DNA from 3 places in the Bradyrhizobium australafricanum genome. Region 2 is predicted to be linked to each of the others. Evidence: riboswitches for the same ligand, from Rfam matches in the RefSeq annotation. Region 2 holds a riboswitch; each other region holds the start of a gene.
The links. A riboswitch is a leader RNA that binds a small molecule or an ion and turns the genes downstream of it on or off. The one in region 2 is predicted to bind cobalamin.
Positions count from the first base shown of each region.

Region 1: linked by a shared signal. The riboswitch ahead of J6525_RS30430 (DUF1636 family protein) and the one ahead of J6525_RS36840 (ribonucleoside-diphosphate reductase subunit alpha) in region 2 are both predicted to bind cobalamin.
Region 3: linked by a shared signal. The riboswitch ahead of J6525_RS24200 (TonB-dependent receptor) and the one ahead of J6525_RS36840 (ribonucleoside-diphosphate reductase subunit alpha) in region 2 are both predicted to bind cobalamin.

Region 1 covers NZ_JAGKJL010000041.1:64,733-70,717, reverse strand. Annotated here, with positions in the region: gene J6525_RS30440 (cobyric acid synthase) at 1-696, opposite strand, end outside; gene cobO (cob(I)yrinic acid a,c-diamide adenosyltransferase) at 708-1,361, opposite strand; cobalamin riboswitch at 1,398-1,609, shown strand; gene J6525_RS30430 (DUF1636 family protein) at 1,704-2,078, shown strand; gene cobW (cobalamin biosynthesis protein CobW) at 2,075-3,109, shown strand; gene cobN (cobaltochelatase subunit CobN) at 3,109-5,985, shown strand, end outside.
Region 2 covers NZ_JAGKJL010000062.1:28,864-34,848, reverse strand. Annotated here, with positions in the region: gene J6525_RS36855 (HrpF/NolX family T3SS translocon protein) at 1-258, opposite strand, end outside; gene J6525_RS36850 (nodulation protein NolB) at 906-1,121, shown strand; gene J6525_RS36845 (class I SAM-dependent methyltransferase) at 1,324-2,256, shown strand; cobalamin riboswitch at 2,659-2,873, shown strand; gene J6525_RS36840 (ribonucleoside-diphosphate reductase subunit alpha) at 3,035-4,924, shown strand; gene J6525_RS36835 (ribonucleotide-diphosphate reductase subunit beta) at 4,915-5,985, shown strand, end outside.
Region 3 covers NZ_JAGKJL010000028.1:62,917-68,901, forward strand. Annotated here, with positions in the region: gene J6525_RS24195 (cytochrome b family protein) at 1-694, opposite strand, end outside; gene J6525_RS24200 (TonB-dependent receptor) at 697-2,970, opposite strand; cobalamin riboswitch at 3,078-3,273, opposite strand; gene J6525_RS24205 (CobW family GTP-binding protein) at 3,524-4,453, opposite strand; gene J6525_RS24210 (amidohydrolase family protein) at 4,455-5,945, opposite strand.

The DNA of each region.
Region 1 (5,985 bases), on a different contig from region 2:
TTCGCCGGCGCGGACGAACCAGGGCAGCACGCCAAATCCGCGCCAGGCGGTGCGCTCTTCGATCAAGCGATAGCCGTCATCGAACAATGTCGGATCGCCGCGGAATTTGTTGATGATAAAGCCCTGGATCATCGCGGCATCATCAGGGTCGATCACCGTCTTGATGCCGACGAGCTGCGCGATCACGCCGCCGCGGTCGATGTCGCCGACCAGCACCACGGGCACGTCTGCTTTGCGCGCAAAACCCATATTGGCGATATCGGCTTTGCGTAAGTTGACCTCGGCGGGGCTGCCGGCGCCCTCGACCAGCACCAGATCGGCGCGCTGCTTCAGGCGCGCAAAACTCTCCAGCACCGCGCCCATCAGCGATGGTTTCATGCCGGCATATTCGCGCGCGCGTGCGGTGGCAATCCGTTTGCCGTGCACGATGATCTGGGCGCCAACATCGGTCTCGGGCTTGAGCAGCACCGGGTTCATGTCGGTGTGCGGCTCGACGCCGGCGGCGAGCGCCTGCAACGCCTGCGCGCGTCCGATCTCGCCGCCGTCGACGGTCACCGCGGCGTTGTTCGACATGTTCTGCGGCTTGAACGGCAGCACGCGCAGGCCGCGCCGTCTCGCGGCGCGCGCGAGGCCGGCGACGATGAGCGATTTGCCCACGTCCGAGCCGGCTCCCTGGATCATCAATGCGCGCGCCATGGAGATGTCTGTCAGAATTCGACGCCCGGCTGGGCCTTGATGCCGGAGCGGAACGGATGCTTCACCAGCGTCATCTCGGTGACGAGGTCGGCAATCTCGATCAATTCGTCCTTGGCATTGCGCCCGGTGAGCACGACATGGGTCATCGGCGGCTTCGACGTGGTCAGGAAGTCGACGACATCGGCGATCGCAAGGTAATCGTAGCGTAGCGCGATGTTGATCTCGTCGAGCACGACCATGCGCAGGCTCGGGTCCGCGATCAGCTGCCTGGCCTTTTCCCAGCCGGCTTGCGCTGCCGCGATGTCGCGGGCGCGATCCTGCGTCTCCCAGGTAAAGCCTTCGCCCATGGCGTGAAATTGACAGAGATCGCCGAAATGCCCGGTGAGCAGGCGGCGCTCGCCGGTATCCCAGGCGCCCTTGATGAACTGCACCACGGCGCAGGGAAAGCCGTGCGCCACACAGCGCACGATCATGCCGAACGCGGAGGAGGATTTTCCTTTGCCGGCGCCGGTATGGACGATGATCAGGCCCTTTTCACCGCTCTTGGTCGCCATGATGCGGTCGCGGGCGGCCTTCTTTTTCGCCATCTTGTCCGCGTGGCGCGTATCCAGCGAGAGATCGGTGCCGACGGCGCCGTCTTCAGCGCCCTTTCCATCAGAAGTCATCACATTCCTTCGGCTTGACAAGTGCGAGGCTTGGACGAATGGTGGTCCCGCGTTGGTTCCTGTCCTACGACAGGCGAAGAGGGAATGCGATAGGGCTCCGCTAAATCGGGTCCGAAGCGCAGCCGCCCCCGCGACCGTGACCGGAGAGATGCCCAAGCCACTGATTCCATACGGAGTCGGGAAGGTGGGCATCGAAGGGTAAAACCTGCTCCGCAAGCCGGGAGACCTGCCAACGCAGCATGTTGTGAAACCGGCGGACGGGGTGTTCCGCGACGGGGAACGAACCTGTCCAAAATCGGTTCGTGTGCCTCATCGCTTCCCGCTGTCAATCCAGGAAGGGCGATGAGCGTCACACTTCATGTCTGCATCACTTGCCGCGCCGGCCAGACGCCGGCGGAAGGTGAGCTCGCGCCCGGTGCACGCCTGCATGCCGCGCTTGTCGAGGCCGGCGTGCCCGATGACGTCAATCTGGTTCCCGTCGCATGCCTGTCGGCCTGCAGCCAGGGTTGCTCGGTCGCGCTCAGCGCGCCGGGGCGCTGGTCCTATGTCTACGGCCGCTTGTCCGAAGCCAATGCCGCGGATGTGATCGCCGGTGCCTCCGCCTATGCGGCGGCGCCCGACGGCATCGTGCCGTGGCGCAGCCGTCCGGAAATCTTCCGCAAGCAATCGCTCGCCCGCATTCCACCCATCGCCGTCGTGCCGGAGGCCGCAGAATGACCACGCTCGCCAAAATTCCTGTCACGGTCGTGACCGGCTTTCTCGGCTCCGGCAAGACGACACTGATCCAGCATCTGATCCGCAATGCCAACGGCAAGAAGCTCGCGGTGCTGGTCAACGAATTCGGCAGCGAAGGCGTCGACGGCGACATCCTGAAGTCGTGCGCCGACGCCAATTGTCCGGCCGAGAACATCGTCGAGCTCGCCAATGGCTGCATCTGCTGCACCGTCGCCGACGATTTCATCCCGGCGATGGAGCAGTTGCTGGCGCGGAACGTGAAGCCTGATCACATCGTGATCGAGACCTCGGGGCTCGCCCTGCCGAAGCCGCTGCTGAAAGCGTTCGACTGGCCGGAGATCCGTTCGCGGATCACGGTCGACGGCGTGATCGCGCTCGCCGATGCCGAGGCCGTCGCCGCCGGCCGTTTTGCGCCTGATCCGGCCGCGGTGGATGCGCAGCGTGCGGCGGACGACAATCTCGACCACGAGACGCCGCTGTCGGAAGTGTTCGAGGACCAGATCGCCTGTGCCGATATCGTGCTGCTGACCAAGGCGGATCTCGCCGGGGCGGAAGGGGTCAAGGCGGCGAAAGCGGTGATCGCGGCCGAGATGCCGCGCGAGGTGCCGATGTTGCCTGTCGTCGACGGCACGATCGACGCGCGCGTGATCCTCGGGCTCGAGGCGGCGGCTGAAAACGACCTCGCGGCGCGGCCGTCGCATCACGATGGCGAGGAGGAACACGAGCACGACGATTTCAATTCCGTCGTGATCGATCTTCCGGAAGTTTCGGATGTCGACGCGCTGGTCGCCTCGATCAAGGGGCTGGCGCGCGAGCAGAACGTGCTGCGCGCCAAGGGCTACATCGCGATCGAAGGCAAGCCGATGCGGCTGCTGGTGCAATCGGTCGGCGAACGGGTGCGGCATCAGTTCGACATGCCCTGGGGCGCCCGGGCGCGGCAGTCGAAGCTCGTCGTGATCGGCGAACATGCCGACATCGATGAAGCCGCGATCAGGGCACGGCTTGGTGTCTGATGCACGTCGTCTTCCGCGAGAGCCGCGGCCTTGAGGAGACCGCGACGCCAAGGGACCTCGGCCAGGATCCGGCCGATCTCGTGGTGTTGTCGTTTTCCGACAGCGATCTTGCTGCCTTCGCGGCCGGCTGGCGGCGCGGCCGTGCTGCGCTGCCGTCGCTGCGGCTCGCCAACCTCGCGGAGCTGCGCCATCCGCTGTCGGTCGATACCTATATCGAGCGGACGCTGTCGCACGCGCGCGGCATCCTGGTGCGGCTGATCGGCGGCGAGCCCTATTGGTCATACGGGCTGGCCGCGGTGCATCGGCTGGCGAAGGAGCGCGGCATCGCCCTGGTGGTGCTACCGGCCGATGGCCGCGACGATCTGCGGCTCGATGAATTCTCGACCTTGCCGGTCTCGACGCTGCGCCGTCTGAAGGTGCTGTGCGACAAAGGCGGCCCGGTTGCCGCGCAGGCCGTTATCGCGCAGCTGGCGCTGGCGTCCGGACTCTATGCTGGGCCGGTGGTCGGCGAGATCGATCTTCCCGAGATCGGCGTCTACGATTCCCGGCGCGGTGCCATCGCGGCGTTGCCGGCATCGGACGGCCGGCCGCGCGTGCTGGTGACGTTTTATCGTTCCTACCTCGCGGCAGGCGATACGGCGCCGGTCGATGCATTGATCGATGCATTGCGTGAGAGGGGCTTTGATGCCCACGGTGTGTTCGTCACCTCGCTGAAGGCGGCGGGCGTGGCGGATTGGCTGCGCGCTCAGTTTGCGCAATGCGCTCCAGCGGCCATCGTCAATGCGACCGCGTTTTCCGCGGCCGGTGACGACGGCACGACGCCGTTCGACGCTGCATCATGCCCGGTGTTCCAGGTCGCTTTGTCGACCGCGCGGCGCGAGGATTGGGCCTTGTCGCTCCGCGGGCTCTCGCCCGGCGATCTCGCGATGCATGTGGTGCTGCCGGAGGTCGACGGCCGCCTGTTCGCGGGCGTCGTCAGCTTCAAATCGCCTGGTGAGCGCGATCCCGAGCTGCAATTCGCGCATCTTGCGCATCGACCGGATGCCGGGCGCGTCGCTGCAATTGCCGCACGCGTGGCCGCCTGGCATCGGCTTGCCGGCAAGCCGGCACAGAAGAAGCGGCTTGCGCTGGTGCTATCGAACTATCCCGGCCGTCCACATCAGGTCGCGCATGCCGTCGGCCTCGATGCGCTTGCCTCGGTCGGGGCGATGCTGGCTGATCTCGCGGGCGCGGGATTTGACCTTGAGCCGGTGGAGTCGCTGGGCGACATTCTTTTGCGCAGGACCCTGACGTGGAACGTCGCCGACTATCGCGCGGCGCTTTCCGGCCTTCCCGAGCTGCTGCAGGACGATCTCAGCCGCGCATGGGGCGCGCCGGAGGATGATCCCGATTGCCGTGACGGCGCATTTCATTTCGCGGCGATCTGCTGCGGCAAATCGGTCATCGCCGTTCAGCCGGAGCGCGGTGAGGTGGGGCAGCGCGACGCCGATTACCACGATCTGGCGCGCACGCCGCGCCATGCCTATGTCGCGTTCCATCTGTGGCTCAGGCAGCAGGCCATCGATGCCGTCGTCCACATCGGCGCGCATGGCACGCTGGAATGGCTGCCCGGCAAGTCGGTTGCGCTGTCATCCGCATGCTGGCCGGAGGCGCTGATCGGCGATCTGCCTGTTGTCTATCCCTTCATCGTCAACGATCCCGGCGAGGCGGCGCAGGCCAAGCGCCGGATCGGTGCCGTGACGATCGGTCATCTGCCGCCGCCGCTCGCGAAGGCCGCGGTCCCCGAAGGCCTGCGCCGTCTCGAGCGCTTGCTCGATGAGTATTCGACCGCCGATGGTCTCGATCCGGCGCGGCGGCAGCGCCTGATCGCCGCGATCCGCGACGAAGCGCGCATCGCCGGGCTGGAGGACGATCTCGGTCTCGCCGCGTCGGTCTCGGCGGCCGAAGCCATTCCGCAGATCGATCGTTTCGTCTGCGACCTCAAGGAAAGCCAGTTCGGCGACGGCCTGCATGTGTTCGGGCAGGGCGCTTGCGGCGAGGCGGAGAGGGCGGCGCTGCGCGCTGCGCTCGCGGGGCGGCGCGTGGCGCCGGGGCCGGCGGGCTCGCCCTATCGCGGACGCAGCGACGTGCTGCCGACCGGACGCAACCTGTTTGCGGTCGATCCGCGCGCGGTGCCGACGCCGTCGGCGCATGCCCAAGGCGTGAAGCTTGCCGAAGAGCTGCTGCGCCGTCATTTGCAGGATCACGGCGACTGGCCGAAGGGACTCGTGGTCGACCTCTGGGGCTCCTCGACGATGCGCACCGCGGGCGAGGATTTTGCGATGGCCCTGCACCTCGCCGGCATCGCGCCGCGCTGGGATCATGGATCGGGGCGGGTGTCGGGCTACGACATCATCGCGCCGGCGGAGCTCGGCCGGCCGCGCATCGACGTCACGCTGCGGGTGTCGGGGCTGTTCCGCGACGTCTTCTCAGGGCTGGCCCAGTTGTTCGAAGCCGCAGCGGAGGCGTTGTCCGAACGCAGCGATGAGACGGACGAGAATCCTTACCAGCAGCGCATCTCGCGCGTGTTCGGTCCTCGCCCCGGACATTATGGCGTTGGTATTTCGTCGGTCCCCGATGTCTTCACACCGGAGGCGCGCGAGGCGGCCGGCGAAGCCTGGCTGTCGGCATCGTCGTGGGCTCTCGCATCCGACGGCGAGATGCGGCCCGATCGCGCCGGCATCGAGGCGCGGCTCGCGGCTGCGGACAGTTTTGTTCACACCCAGGATCTGCCGGAGACCGATCTGCTGCTGGCGGCCGACTACGCCGCGCACGAGGCGGGCATCGCGGCGGCGGCCCGGCGCCTTGGCACGAAAGCCCCATCGCTCTATCACCTC
Region 2 (5,985 bases):
CTGATATGCATCCAGTGCTGCCCTAATCTCCGGTGGAAGGATACTTCGCGTCTCCCGCGTGAGTTCCTCTGTCAGTTGCTTGGCTGCGTCTGTGGGTACCGGCTCCTGCGGTGCGGAATGATCGCTGGTCGTGTCCTTGGACGCGAGGCCGACCAGCATCGCCTGAAAGCTGGAAAAGTCCTGCGCCGAAGAGGGCGGGGCGGGCATTCCGGGTAAAGCCACAGTTGAATTGGCGGTTGGCGATAGGTCGACTGACATTATACGTTCTCCGATATAAGGGTGCACCACAAGACGGCACCTAGTTGCGGCCCGAGATCGCGACGAACAAGGAGTGTTGAGCGGCAGAGTTCAACAGGTCCTACCACTTGCATCCTGTTGCTCGGTGTGCCTCCAGCGCTCAGTTCCGCGACCATCCATGGGGACACCGCCGTCTAGATATTCACGCCGTATGCTAGGACGGACAAGCTTTCGAGAAGCTGACGGCGCTCAGACGATTTCGACACGATTGATGACATGGCCTTGCCAGTAAGGCCGGACGGATTTTCAATGCCGGTGTCAGCTTCGTATGGTTGCGTTCACTTGGCCTGGTGCCATGTCTGTCAAGTTAACGGCCTCCCGTCTGCCGATCCGCAGCATTCGTTGATTTGGTCCAACGATCTCGCAAGATCTCCGGAGCATCTCAAGATGGGGCACTGGTTTCGCGCTCGATGATCAGCAGGTGACGAAGGCTCGTCAGCTTTCGGTCAGCTTGCGTTTCTAGGGTGCTGGCCCATTCGCGCTCACGAAGGTGCCAATCTCATCACGTGACAAAACGGTTCTTCTCATGTTGCCTGCCGTTGCCTCGATCTCTCTCAACCCGGCTGAATGGTTCTCCAGCGGCTGTTTATCGGTGCGGGACCAGTTTCATGATAGTCTTGCGCAGGCAGCTTCGAAGCAAGGTGCAGCTTCGTTGGTGGCCGACCGCCTGGCATCCGGCAGGTAAACCGGAAGGTGGGGATCATTTCGATTCGGCCTTGACGAACCTGTGGGATGTTGACGATCGCGTCATTCAGGTTTCGCTCATCTCCAAGGGCGCCGGCGCCGTCAGCTTATCTCTGAATAAGCTTCTATCGGTGGGCTGAGCGGGCTGATGGTTTCTTCGCACAACAGCAGGATCGCTCGCGCCGCGACGCGCAGAGGGGGGTGATGCGCTTGTTCACTTGCCGCTTCTGCTACCGCATCGGCGGATGTAAGGGCCTACACCCTATATAACCAAAGTGCAGGCGGGTACGAAGGCAACAGCCGTCGAGCTGCTTGCAAATGAGAGGAGACATTGCGTTGCGGATAGATTTCTCGCGCATCAATCGGTCTAAAGCTGCATTCCACGATATTTATGCTTCGGATGATCCGAGGGCATATTTCTCGGTCCTCGGAGACCTGGATTATATGATACCGGACGTGGCTGAGCCGGTTGTGCGCCAAATACTGGCAGCGAAAGCTTCGGCCACCGGCCTCAAGCCCGTCGTGCTCGATGTTGGTTGTTCGTACGGCATCAATGCAGCGGTGCATCGCTTTCCGCTGACCTTCGCGGGCTTGCGTCACCGCTACGCCCGGCGTGAGATGAGAGCGATCAGCTCTGAGACATTGGTGAGTCTCGATCGCAGTTTCTATGCAGCCTGGCCTGATGTCGGGTTGGCACGCTTTATCGGCCTCGATGTGTCGGCCCGGGCGGTCAGCTATGCGAAGAGTGTTGGCCTTTTAGAGCAGGGCATTGTCGCTGACCTTGAAAAGGAGGCGCTATCGATGGACAGCGCGCGCATTCTCCGCTCCGTGGATGTTATCATGTCGACCGGATGCATCGGCTACGTTACCGAGAAGACGTTCAGCGAGATTCTCGATGCGGCAGAGAAGCAACCATGGATCATCTCCTTCGTGCTACGAATGTTCCCATTTGAATCGCTCGCCGCGACGTTCGCAAACCGTGGTCTTGTGACAGAACGTCTTGCCGGCGCAACGTTTATCCAGCGTCGCTTTCGCGATCCTGAAGAATTTGAGAGCTGTTTGGCCAGCTTGGCGGCCCTTGGCGTGGATGCCACCGGCCTCGAATCGGAAGGGCTGTTTCACGCCGATCTGATCTTGTCTCGCCCCGAGGCGGATGCGCGCGCCACGCCTCTGGAAGACATTGTCACTGTCGCCAGCGGCAGGGGACGGCCGATCGGACCCCGTTACGTTCATGTTGAAAGTAAGGAGGGCTTGCAGGTCGCGCTGGAGCCGTGACAGGCGTGGGACCACTGTGCAGCGCGAGTCTGTTCGGGGCTGGATGCGAGGCCATTCCGGTCGACGGCGCGCCAGAGCCGATGTTGTTCGCCCGCGAGTGGATAACGAATTCGTCCAGATGCCATTTGTCGCGGCGAGCAGGAGCGCTGCGATTCAAATCAAGCGTCTGGCCGAATTGCTCCTCTACTGACGCGCCGTTTCTTAGATTCCATCAATGCGACGTGCGAGCCAGGAATTTCCTCGACCGTTGCGCAGGCTTGACGGAAACCGGTAATGCAGCCCAACGGCATATCCAATCACCTGCAGCAGAAGCCGACAGCGGCGACAAAGTCGTCCGGGCTTCGGTATGTTTTTGCGTTTTAATCTGGACCTCTCCAGTTGACGAATCCCGGCGAGTAGTGCCTATGTCTAGTCAGTCACGGTCTTCTGGCCCCAACATTTTGTGGGTCGGAAGCTAAGAGGGAACCCGGTGCGCCGAACGGCTACTCCGGGGCTGCCCCCGCAACTGTAAGCGGTGAGCGGTTGTCATCATGGTCACTGGCGCAGCACAGCGCCGGGAAGGCCGACAGCCGCGGCGACCCGCGAGCCAGGAGACCTGCCGCGACTGAACGAAAGTCCTCGGGCGGGGTGCCCCGTTGGGTCGCTTGCAGCCGGAGACGTTTGACCGGTTTCCTCGCAAGTCATCCGCGCGGTTCCCCCGCCTAACATCGCGGGGTTGCCGATGTCGCCGTCTTACGATTTCGATCAGCATGGTCATCTCATTGAGGAGCCGGCGCGCGTGAGGTCGCAGCCATTGCAGGCAGAGCCCAGCGCGCCTGAGTTGTGTCTTGTGCCGCCGCCGTCGCCGGCCCCGCTGCCGTACCCCCTTGCGCCATCGCCAAAGCCGGCCGATCTCAAGCTCGATCGGACGCGCGACGACCTGTTGACGCCGTTCGGCAAGCTGACGCTGAGCGACCGTTATCTGCTCGCCGGCGAAATGATCCAGGACATGTTCGCGCGGGTGTCTTGCGCCTTCGCGGATGATGTTGCGCATGCCCAACGTCTCTACGATGGGATGTCTCGGCTGTGGTTCATGCCAGCCACACCGGTGCTCTCCAACGGCGGCACGACGCGCGGCCTGCCGATTTCCTGCTTCCTTAACTCGGTGTCGGACTCGCTCGAAGGCATCGTGGGCACCTGGAACGAGAACGTATGGCTTGCCTCTAACGGTGGCGGCATCGGCACCTACTGGGGCAATGTTCGCTCGATCGGCGAGCAGGTGAAGGGCGGCGTTACCTCAGGCATCATCCCGTTCATCCACGTCATGGACGGCCTGACGTTGGCGATCAGCCAGGGCTCGTTGCGGCGCGGCTCGGCTGCGGTCTATCTCGATATCCACCATCCCGAGATCGAGGAGTTCCTCGAGATCCGCAAGGCGTCCGGCGACTTCAACCGCAAGAGTCTCAACCTGCATCACGGCATCAACGTCACCGATGAGTTCATGCGTGCCGTAGGCGCCGGCACTGCGTTCGCTCTGCGCAGTCCGAAGACCAAGGACGTTATCCGCGAAATCGACGCCCGCCAGCTGTGGCAACGCATCCTGGAGAACCGGCTGCAGACGGGGGAGCCTTATCTCTTGTTCATCGACACGGTGAACCGCGCGCTCCCCAAGCACCAGCGCGAGCTCGGCCTCAAGGTCTCAACGTCCAACCTGTGCAGCGAAATTACCCTGCCGACCGGCATCGATCATCGCGACGAGGAGCGTACCGCGGTGTGCTGCCTGTCGTCGCTCAACCTCGAGACCTGGGACCAGTGGAACGAGGAGCCTGGCTTCATCGAGGACGTCATGCGCTTCCTCGACAACGTGCTGACCCACTTCATCACGGTGGCGCCGGGCGTCATGAAGCGTGCCCGCTACGCCGCCTTGCGTGAGCGTTCCGTCGGCCTTGGCGTCATGGGCTTCCACTCGTTCCTGCAGGCCAAGAGCATTCCGATGGAAAGCGTCGTGGCCAAGTCGTTCAATCTGAACATGTTCTGGAAAATTCGTCGCGATGCTGATGCGGCATCCGTGACGCTCGCGCGCGAGCGGGGGCCGTGCCCGGATGCCCTGGAACGAGGCGTGATGGCCCGCTTCAGCCATAAGATCGCGATCGCGCCGACCGCCTCGATAAGCATTATCTGCGGCGGCACCAGCGCTTGCGTAGAACCGATCCCGGCCAACATCTACACCCATAAGACCTTGTCCGGCGCCATCTCGGTGCGTAATCGGCATCTCGCCAAACTGCTGGCCGCCAAGGACGCCAATACTTCGGCGATCTGGCAGTCGATCATCGCCCACGAGGGTTCGGTCGCCCATCTCGACATCCTCTCGGAAATCGAGAAAGCGGTCTTTCGCACCGCCTTCGAGATCGACCAGCGCTGGATCGTCGAACTTGCCGCCGACCGCGCCGCGTTCATCTGCCAGAGCCAGTCGGTCAACCTCTATCTGCCAGCTGACGTCGATAAATGGGATCTTCACATGCTGCACTGGACGGCATGGAAGCGGGGGGTGAAGAGCCTCTACTACTGCCGTTCAAAATCTATTTCGCGCGCGGCGTTCGCCGGCGCCATCGCCGATGGCGACAAGACTGCGCCGCCGCAACCATCGCAGCAGCGCACCGACTATGAGGAGTGCCTCGCATGTCAGTGATCGATCTCTCGTCCGTCGATCCGCGTGCGCTGATCGGCAAGCAGCGCGTCGGCCTCCTCGACTCGACCGGCAGCTACGACGTCGATCGCTACGCCTGGGCTTACGAGTTCTGGAAGCGCCAGCAGCAGACTCATTGGATGGGAGAGGAGGTGCCGCTCGGGGCAGACCTCAAGGACTGGGCGTCGGACCGCGTCACCGACAGCGAACGTGCGCTGCTCACCCAGATCTTCCGTTTCTTCACTCAATCGGACATCGAGGTCGGCGACAACTATCTTAAGCGCTACATCCCGATTTTCCAGCCGCTCACCGTCCAGATGATGATGGCAGCTTTCACCAACATGGAGACGGTCCACATCGATGCCTATGCGCTACTGCTCAAAACGCTCGGTATGCCCAAAACCGAGTTCGAGGCATTCCGCGGCTATGCCGAGATGCGCGCCAAGGCCGACTACATGCACGAGTTCGGCGTCGGCACCGTGGCCGATGTCGCCCGGACGTTGGCGATGTTCGGCGCCTTCACCGAGGGCATGGCGTTGTTCGCGAGCTTCGCGATGCTGCTCAACTTTCCGCGCCACAACAAGATGAACGGTATGGGACAGATCGTAAGCTGGTCAGTGCGCGACGAAAGCCTGCATTGTGAGGGCATCATAAAGCTGTTTCACGAATGGCACCGCGAAACTGGCGCGGTGACGCGCTCCGTCCGTGACGATATCATCGACGTCGCCAAAACCATGGTGAAGCTGGAGGAGAACTTCGTCGACCTCGCCTTTGGCCTCGGCGAGATCGAGGGTATGAATCCCGAGCAGATCCATGCCTACGTCCGCTACGTCGCCGACTGGCGACTGACCCAGCTGCGGATTGCCCCGGTATTCGGCTTCTTCGAGGCTAAGGAGGGCGGGTTCACCCGGCTCAAGGCACATCCGCTGCCATGGCTCGTGGAGATTCTCAACGGTGTCGAGCACGCCAATTTCTTCGAGCAGCGCGCCACGGAATACTCCAAGGCGGCGAGCCGCGGCAGCTGGGATGGCGAAGACGGGGTGTGGGCAGCTTTCGGCCGGACG
Region 3 (5,985 bases), on a different contig from region 2:
AGCCGGTGACCGCGACGACAAGACAGACACCCGAGATCCACAGCACCGCATCCCGCCACAGCGGGCCGTCCTTGCGCAACACGGTCGGATAGATCCAGTGCGGGATCGAGCCGAGCCAATTCCAGATGCGCTCGCAACGCGTGGTGTCGAGCGCGATCTCGCCGGTGCGCGAGGAAACATAGAGCTCGGTGCCATCGGCGTCGCCGAGACCGATCAGATAGAGCGGCCGCAACGGATCGAAGCGCGACGTGACTGACCATTGGTCGCGCGTGATCGTTTCGATCAAGCGAGGCTGCAAGGCATGCGGATGATGAGCGGCAATGGCCAGCGCCTGGGCCGGCGTGATCCGGTCGATCACGCTGCCGTCGGTCGCCGAAATGGTGATCGTCCCTCCCTTCCAGCCGGTCACCCGATAGACGGGCGTGTCGTCCATCATCGAAAGCCGCAGGTCACGCGGATAACGCTCGACACCCGCGATCGCCATCGCGCGATCAGGCGTGACCCGCACCTTGCTCCAGGGAATGACAGGAAGCGCGGCGAGGCGCTCGCTGTCGGTAAGGCGCGGAAAGGCCACGTACATCATGACGAGGCCGGAGATGAACCACATCGCGAACAGGAGACACGTCGCAATGCCGATCCAGCGGTGGACGATATAGAGCCACCGCCGCCCGCGCCGGATCAGAGCGTTGCGCATGGTCAGAACTTCACGCTGACGGACAATTCGGCGGTACGCGGCATGCCGAGCAGCCACTGCCCGGTGCCGTTCGAGGTCACCGCGTAGGCCTTGTCGAACAGATTGTAGAGGCGGAACGCGACCGTGGTGCGGTCATCCGGCTTCCACCTGACGCCGCCATTGACCACGTTGTAGCCTGGCCGCAGCTGGGTGTTGGCAAGATCGGAGTACATCGCACCGACGATCTGCACGCCGCCATAGGCCGACCAGTTGGGCGCGAAGTCCCAGGTCAGCCAGACGTTCGAGACCTGCTGCGGCACGTTGACCGGGACATTGCCGTTGAAGCTGACGATCTTGCCGCCGGCCACCTGGCTGTTGTTGTCGTATCTGGCGCGCAGCAGTGCAAGATTGGCGTCGACGCGCCAGCCGTCGCTCAGTGCGAGCCCGATCGATCCTTCGACCCCGCGGGATGATTGCTGGCCGATCTGCAATGCCAGGCCGCCGGTGGGATTGCCGGGATCGGGAATCGTGAGCCCGGTCTTGACGATCTCGTAGGCAGCCAGCGTCCACTCGCCGCGGCCGCCCCAGAACGATTGCTTGACCCCGATCTCGGTCTGCTTGCCGGTCGCAAGCTGGAACGTTTTCTGCGTGGTCGACAGTGAGATCAGATTGCTGACCGGATCGACGCCGACCGCGTACTGGCCATAGAACGCGAGGTTCTTGATCGGCTCGTAAACGAGCCCCGCGCGCCAGCTGGTGCCCGATAGCGCCGTCTCGAAACTGTTTGCGGGCGTCTTGTAGTCGGTGCGATCCACCTCGGGACGGTCATACCTGACACCGGTCACCAGCGACAACTGATCGGTCAGCAAGAGACGATCCTCGGCGAACAGCGCGTATTGATTGACGATCGCATTGAAGCCCGGCGTGGTCGCCGTCGTCGTCGCGAAGAACGATCCCGGATCGAACACGTAAGGATTGACCGACGACGCGCCGCCATAGGGCGAGTTGTTGGTGTGGGTGAAGTCGATCCGGTTGACGTCGAAGCCAGCGACGACCTGGTTCGCAAGGCCGAACACGTGACCGCTGAAGGTCGCATCCATCCGGTTGCCGAGCTGCTTCTGGTCGTGGAAGATCTCGATGTAGCTCGTGCGATCGATCAGCCGGGTCTTCGGATTCCAGGTGTAGTTCTCGATGTCGCGCCAGTGCCGCCCGCTGGTCAGGTAATACAGCGTGTTGTTGACCTTGATGCCGTCGGCGACGTCCCACTCGGTCTTGAACCGGGTCCAGCTGTCCTGATATCGGATCGCGCTGTCTGCTGCATTGTAGTTCTTGAAGCGCAGCGCGTCCTGGATCGAGCCGTTGATCAGCGGCGTGCCGAAATAGCGCGACGGGCTGCGGTCGCCGTAGTCCTCCGACAGCGTGAAGGCGAGATTGTCCGACGCCTGCACCCGCACGGCAGCGGAGACCACCGCGTTCGAGGTCTTGTCGCGATCGACCCAGCCGTCCGACATGTTGCCGGTGGCGTTGACGCGGTACGACACATTGGGATTGATCGGACCGGTGCTGTCCACCGAGAGCCGCCGCGTCATGTTGCTGTCGAGCGAGACCTCGGCCTCGTTATAGGGCGTGCTCTGCGGCTTCTTCGGAATCACGTTGATGACGCCGCCGATCGCGCCCTCGCCGTACAGCACCGAGGCCGGCCCGCGCAGCACTTCGATGCGCTGCGTCGACCAGGTGTCGTAGGGGAACGTCAGCGTGCCGGAGCCGATATAGAAGCGCGTGCCGTCGTACAGCGTCATCACCGAGTTGCTGCCGGCAAAGCCGCGGCTGCTGAACGACAGGCCGCCATTGCCGGGCGCCGGCGTTGCGACGAACCCGGCCGCGTCCTGGGTGACGGCATCGAGCACATTATGCTGGCCGCGTTCGGCGATGGTCTGCGCCGTGATGATCTCGACGCTGGCCGGCGTCTGCAGCGGCGTCAGATTGAGACGACTACCGGTGCCGCCCTGCGTGGCGGCATTGAGTGTCGGCGATGCCGCCCCCGATACGCCTGACGCCGCGGCGCGCGGCGTGTTGCCGGCCGTCGCGGGCCTCGGCCGTGGCCGCGCCGCAGCGGCCATGTCACGGCTGCGCGCCGCGGGCTTCGGCTTTGCCGCAGCGGAAGGCGCGACCTCGATCGGATCGAGCCTGGTTGGTGGCGGTGTTTGTGCCGAGGCTTCGGCCGGCAACAGCAATGATGACAGGGAGCAGAGAAGACCGAGGCGCCATTTGCGCGCAACGGGAGAGGACGGAGACATGAAAAGGACTCGCGGTAACGTGGCACGTCACCGCGAACGCGGACTGGCGCATTGCCCAAAAGGCAGTGCTCCGATCCCACCAGGACGCCCCCGCCCGATGTGCTCGCGTGTGACCACGACTGACGGCAGGTCTCCTGGCTCACGGGTCATCGCCTGTCGACGCCTTCCCGGGCCTGATGGCCCAGTGGCAAATTGACGAAAGGCTCGCCGTTTACAGTTGCGGGGACAGCTGCGGCATTGGGGTTACCCTCGCACCGCATTCCCTTTTGATCCCCGAAGGGAACCGTCGGCAAAAACGATAGGTGGTGCCGGCAGGGCTGTCAATTCGATGCGATTGTCGCACACATGCTTTGCGGGTAATGCTGCGGCGATGACACAGGCATCTGCGGATGACGTGGAGCTCCCTCTAATCCCGTCATCCTGAGGAGCCGCGCAGCGGCGTTTCGAAGGATCGACGGCCACCAGCCGGGCCGTGCATCCTTCGAGGCTCGCCCAGCGGCGCAATTGCGCCGCAAGGCTCGCACCTCAGGATGACGGGAAACGTAGGTTCGCGTCACTGAGCCTCGACGCATCCCTGCATCACCTCATCAATCTCCGCGCGCGACAGCGCACCCATCTCGGCGATGAACACGATGCGCGTGCGCGGCACGCCGGGCGACGGCACGCCGCCCGCAGCCAGGGTCGCGCGGCCGCCGGCGAGTTGAAACACGGTCAGCCGCCCGGGCTGCTCCACCGTCTCGAACAATCCCTTCGCCCGCGCCAGCTTCGAGGCCAGTCTGCCGATCGCCTGCTGCAAGCGCGGCAGCAAGACGGGCCGCTCCGAGGTCCAGCTCAGCGTCTCGAAGCGATCGGACGCCGGCCGTCGCGGCGCGGTCTCGCGCGGCGCCGGCACATGATCGAGGTCCGCTGGGAACAGCAGCGCGGCCGGCACCTCGCCATGCAAGGCATCAACCACCACGGCCGCCGGACGCGCCGCGCGCACGGCGTCGCGGATCGCGGCGCAGGTGGCGGCGTCAGTCAGATCGACCTTGCTCAGCGCCACCACGTCCGCCGCCCGGAGCTGCGAGCGCAGCAGCGCATCGTTCAGCTTCGCCGCAGGCTGCGTCGCGTCGACCACGCACAGCACGGTCTCCAGCGGCGCCTCCTTCCAGATCACGGGATCCATCAGGTTGCGCACGATGTCGGCGGGATCGGCGATCCCGCTGGTCTCGATCACGATGAATTCGGGACGCGGATCACGCCGCAGCAACGTGGCGAGCGTGCGCAGCAGGTCGCCCTCCAGCGTGCAGCAGATGCAGCCATTGCTCAGGCTGACCACGCCGTCGCTGGCGCCGGCGATCAGCTCGGCGTCGATATTGATCGCACCGAAATCGTTGACCACGGCGGCGATGCGCCGCCCTTGCGCATGCGCCAGCAGATGGTTCACGACCGTGGTCTTGCCCGCCCCGAGGAAGCCCGCGACCAGCAGGATCGGGACCGGCACCTCAGCCCCCCGTGATAGGCCGGCGCACCGGCCGGCCGGGACGCGCCGCGACATCGAGCACACCATCGCTGATCAGCGGCTGGCCGCTGACCACGAGATGCCGCACGCCCTCCGCCGGACGATTCATCGCCGAGAAGGTCGCGCGATCGCTCAGCGTCTCGTAGTCGAACACTACAACATCGGCGTCGGCGCCGACCTGCAGCCGGCCCTTGGCCCGCATCGCTGGCGTGCTCGCCGACAGGATCTCGGCCGGGATCAGCGCGCATTTGCGGATGCCCTCGAGCAGCGACACCTTCTTGCGCTCGCGCACCCATTCGCGGATGAAGCGGGTGAAGCAGCCCGCCGAGCGCGGATGCGAGGTGGCATCGTCCGGCAGCGGCCACGCGTCGCCGCTGTAGGGACGGCCGTCCGACAGCGTCCACGGCATCGCGTCGGAGGCGATTGCGCCGCCCGGATACAGCACCGCCATGTCGAGCAGATCGCGATGATGCGCGTTGTTCTCGATGTCGAGCACATGCCACAGTACCAAGGTCGAGGGCTCTTCGGCCTGTGCCGCAAGCAGCTCCTCGCGGCTGCCGAAACGGTGACCGTCGGTCACGCGCTGCACCGAATCATAACCGAGGCCGTTGCGCTCCTCGAATTTCGGATCGCTGAAGAAGGTCGCCGCCAGCACGGTCGAGCCGGTGCCGTAGGGATAGGCCTCCACCGTGATCGGCAGGCCCTGCGCCTGCGCTTTCGCGATCAGCCCAACACAGCGTTCGATATCGGTCTTGCTCGACGAGTTGAAGTGGCAGATGTGCATATGCGCGCCGGTGGCGCCCGCGTAGCCGATCAGGCGGATATAGGCCTCGGCCGCGCTCTCGGGATCGATCCGCGACATGTAGGCGACGTGGGTAAAGGTCGGCACCGCATGATCCGCCGCGAGCTGGCACACCGCGGTCAATTCCTGCACGCCGGCACCCGGCGCATAGGCGTTGAGAATGCCGATGCCGATACCGCCCTCGTTCAGGCCGATCGCGAGGCGCTCCAGGATGCCGCCGACCTCGCCTTCGGTCGCCACGTTTTCGATCCAGCGGCGATCGCGCATCGCGGCACCAAACGATTCCAGCGAGCTTTCCGAATTCGAACCGGTCATCGCGCCGATGCGCGCGAAGGCCCAGTTGGCGGCGGCGCCGTAGTTCAGCACCCTGCCCTTCTCGGCCTGGCGCTTGTACCAGGATGCGACCGGCAACACGCCGGCCTCGAGGTCGAGCGAGGTCGTCACCCCGTCGAACGCCTGCATGCGGTCGGCCGGAATGGTCTGGCCATGCGCGTGCAGGTCGATGAAGCCCGGCGCCACCACGAGCCCGGTCGCGTCGATCTGCCGTTCGGAACCGCCGAGGCCGGTGCCGACCGCGGCGATCTTGCCGTCGACGACGGCGACATCGCCGATCGCGTCCATCCCGCTGGCCGGATCCACCACCCGGCCGCCGCTGATCACCAAGCCACCCATCTCGCCACTCCCCGCATTCCGAAACCGACCGGTCTCCTGT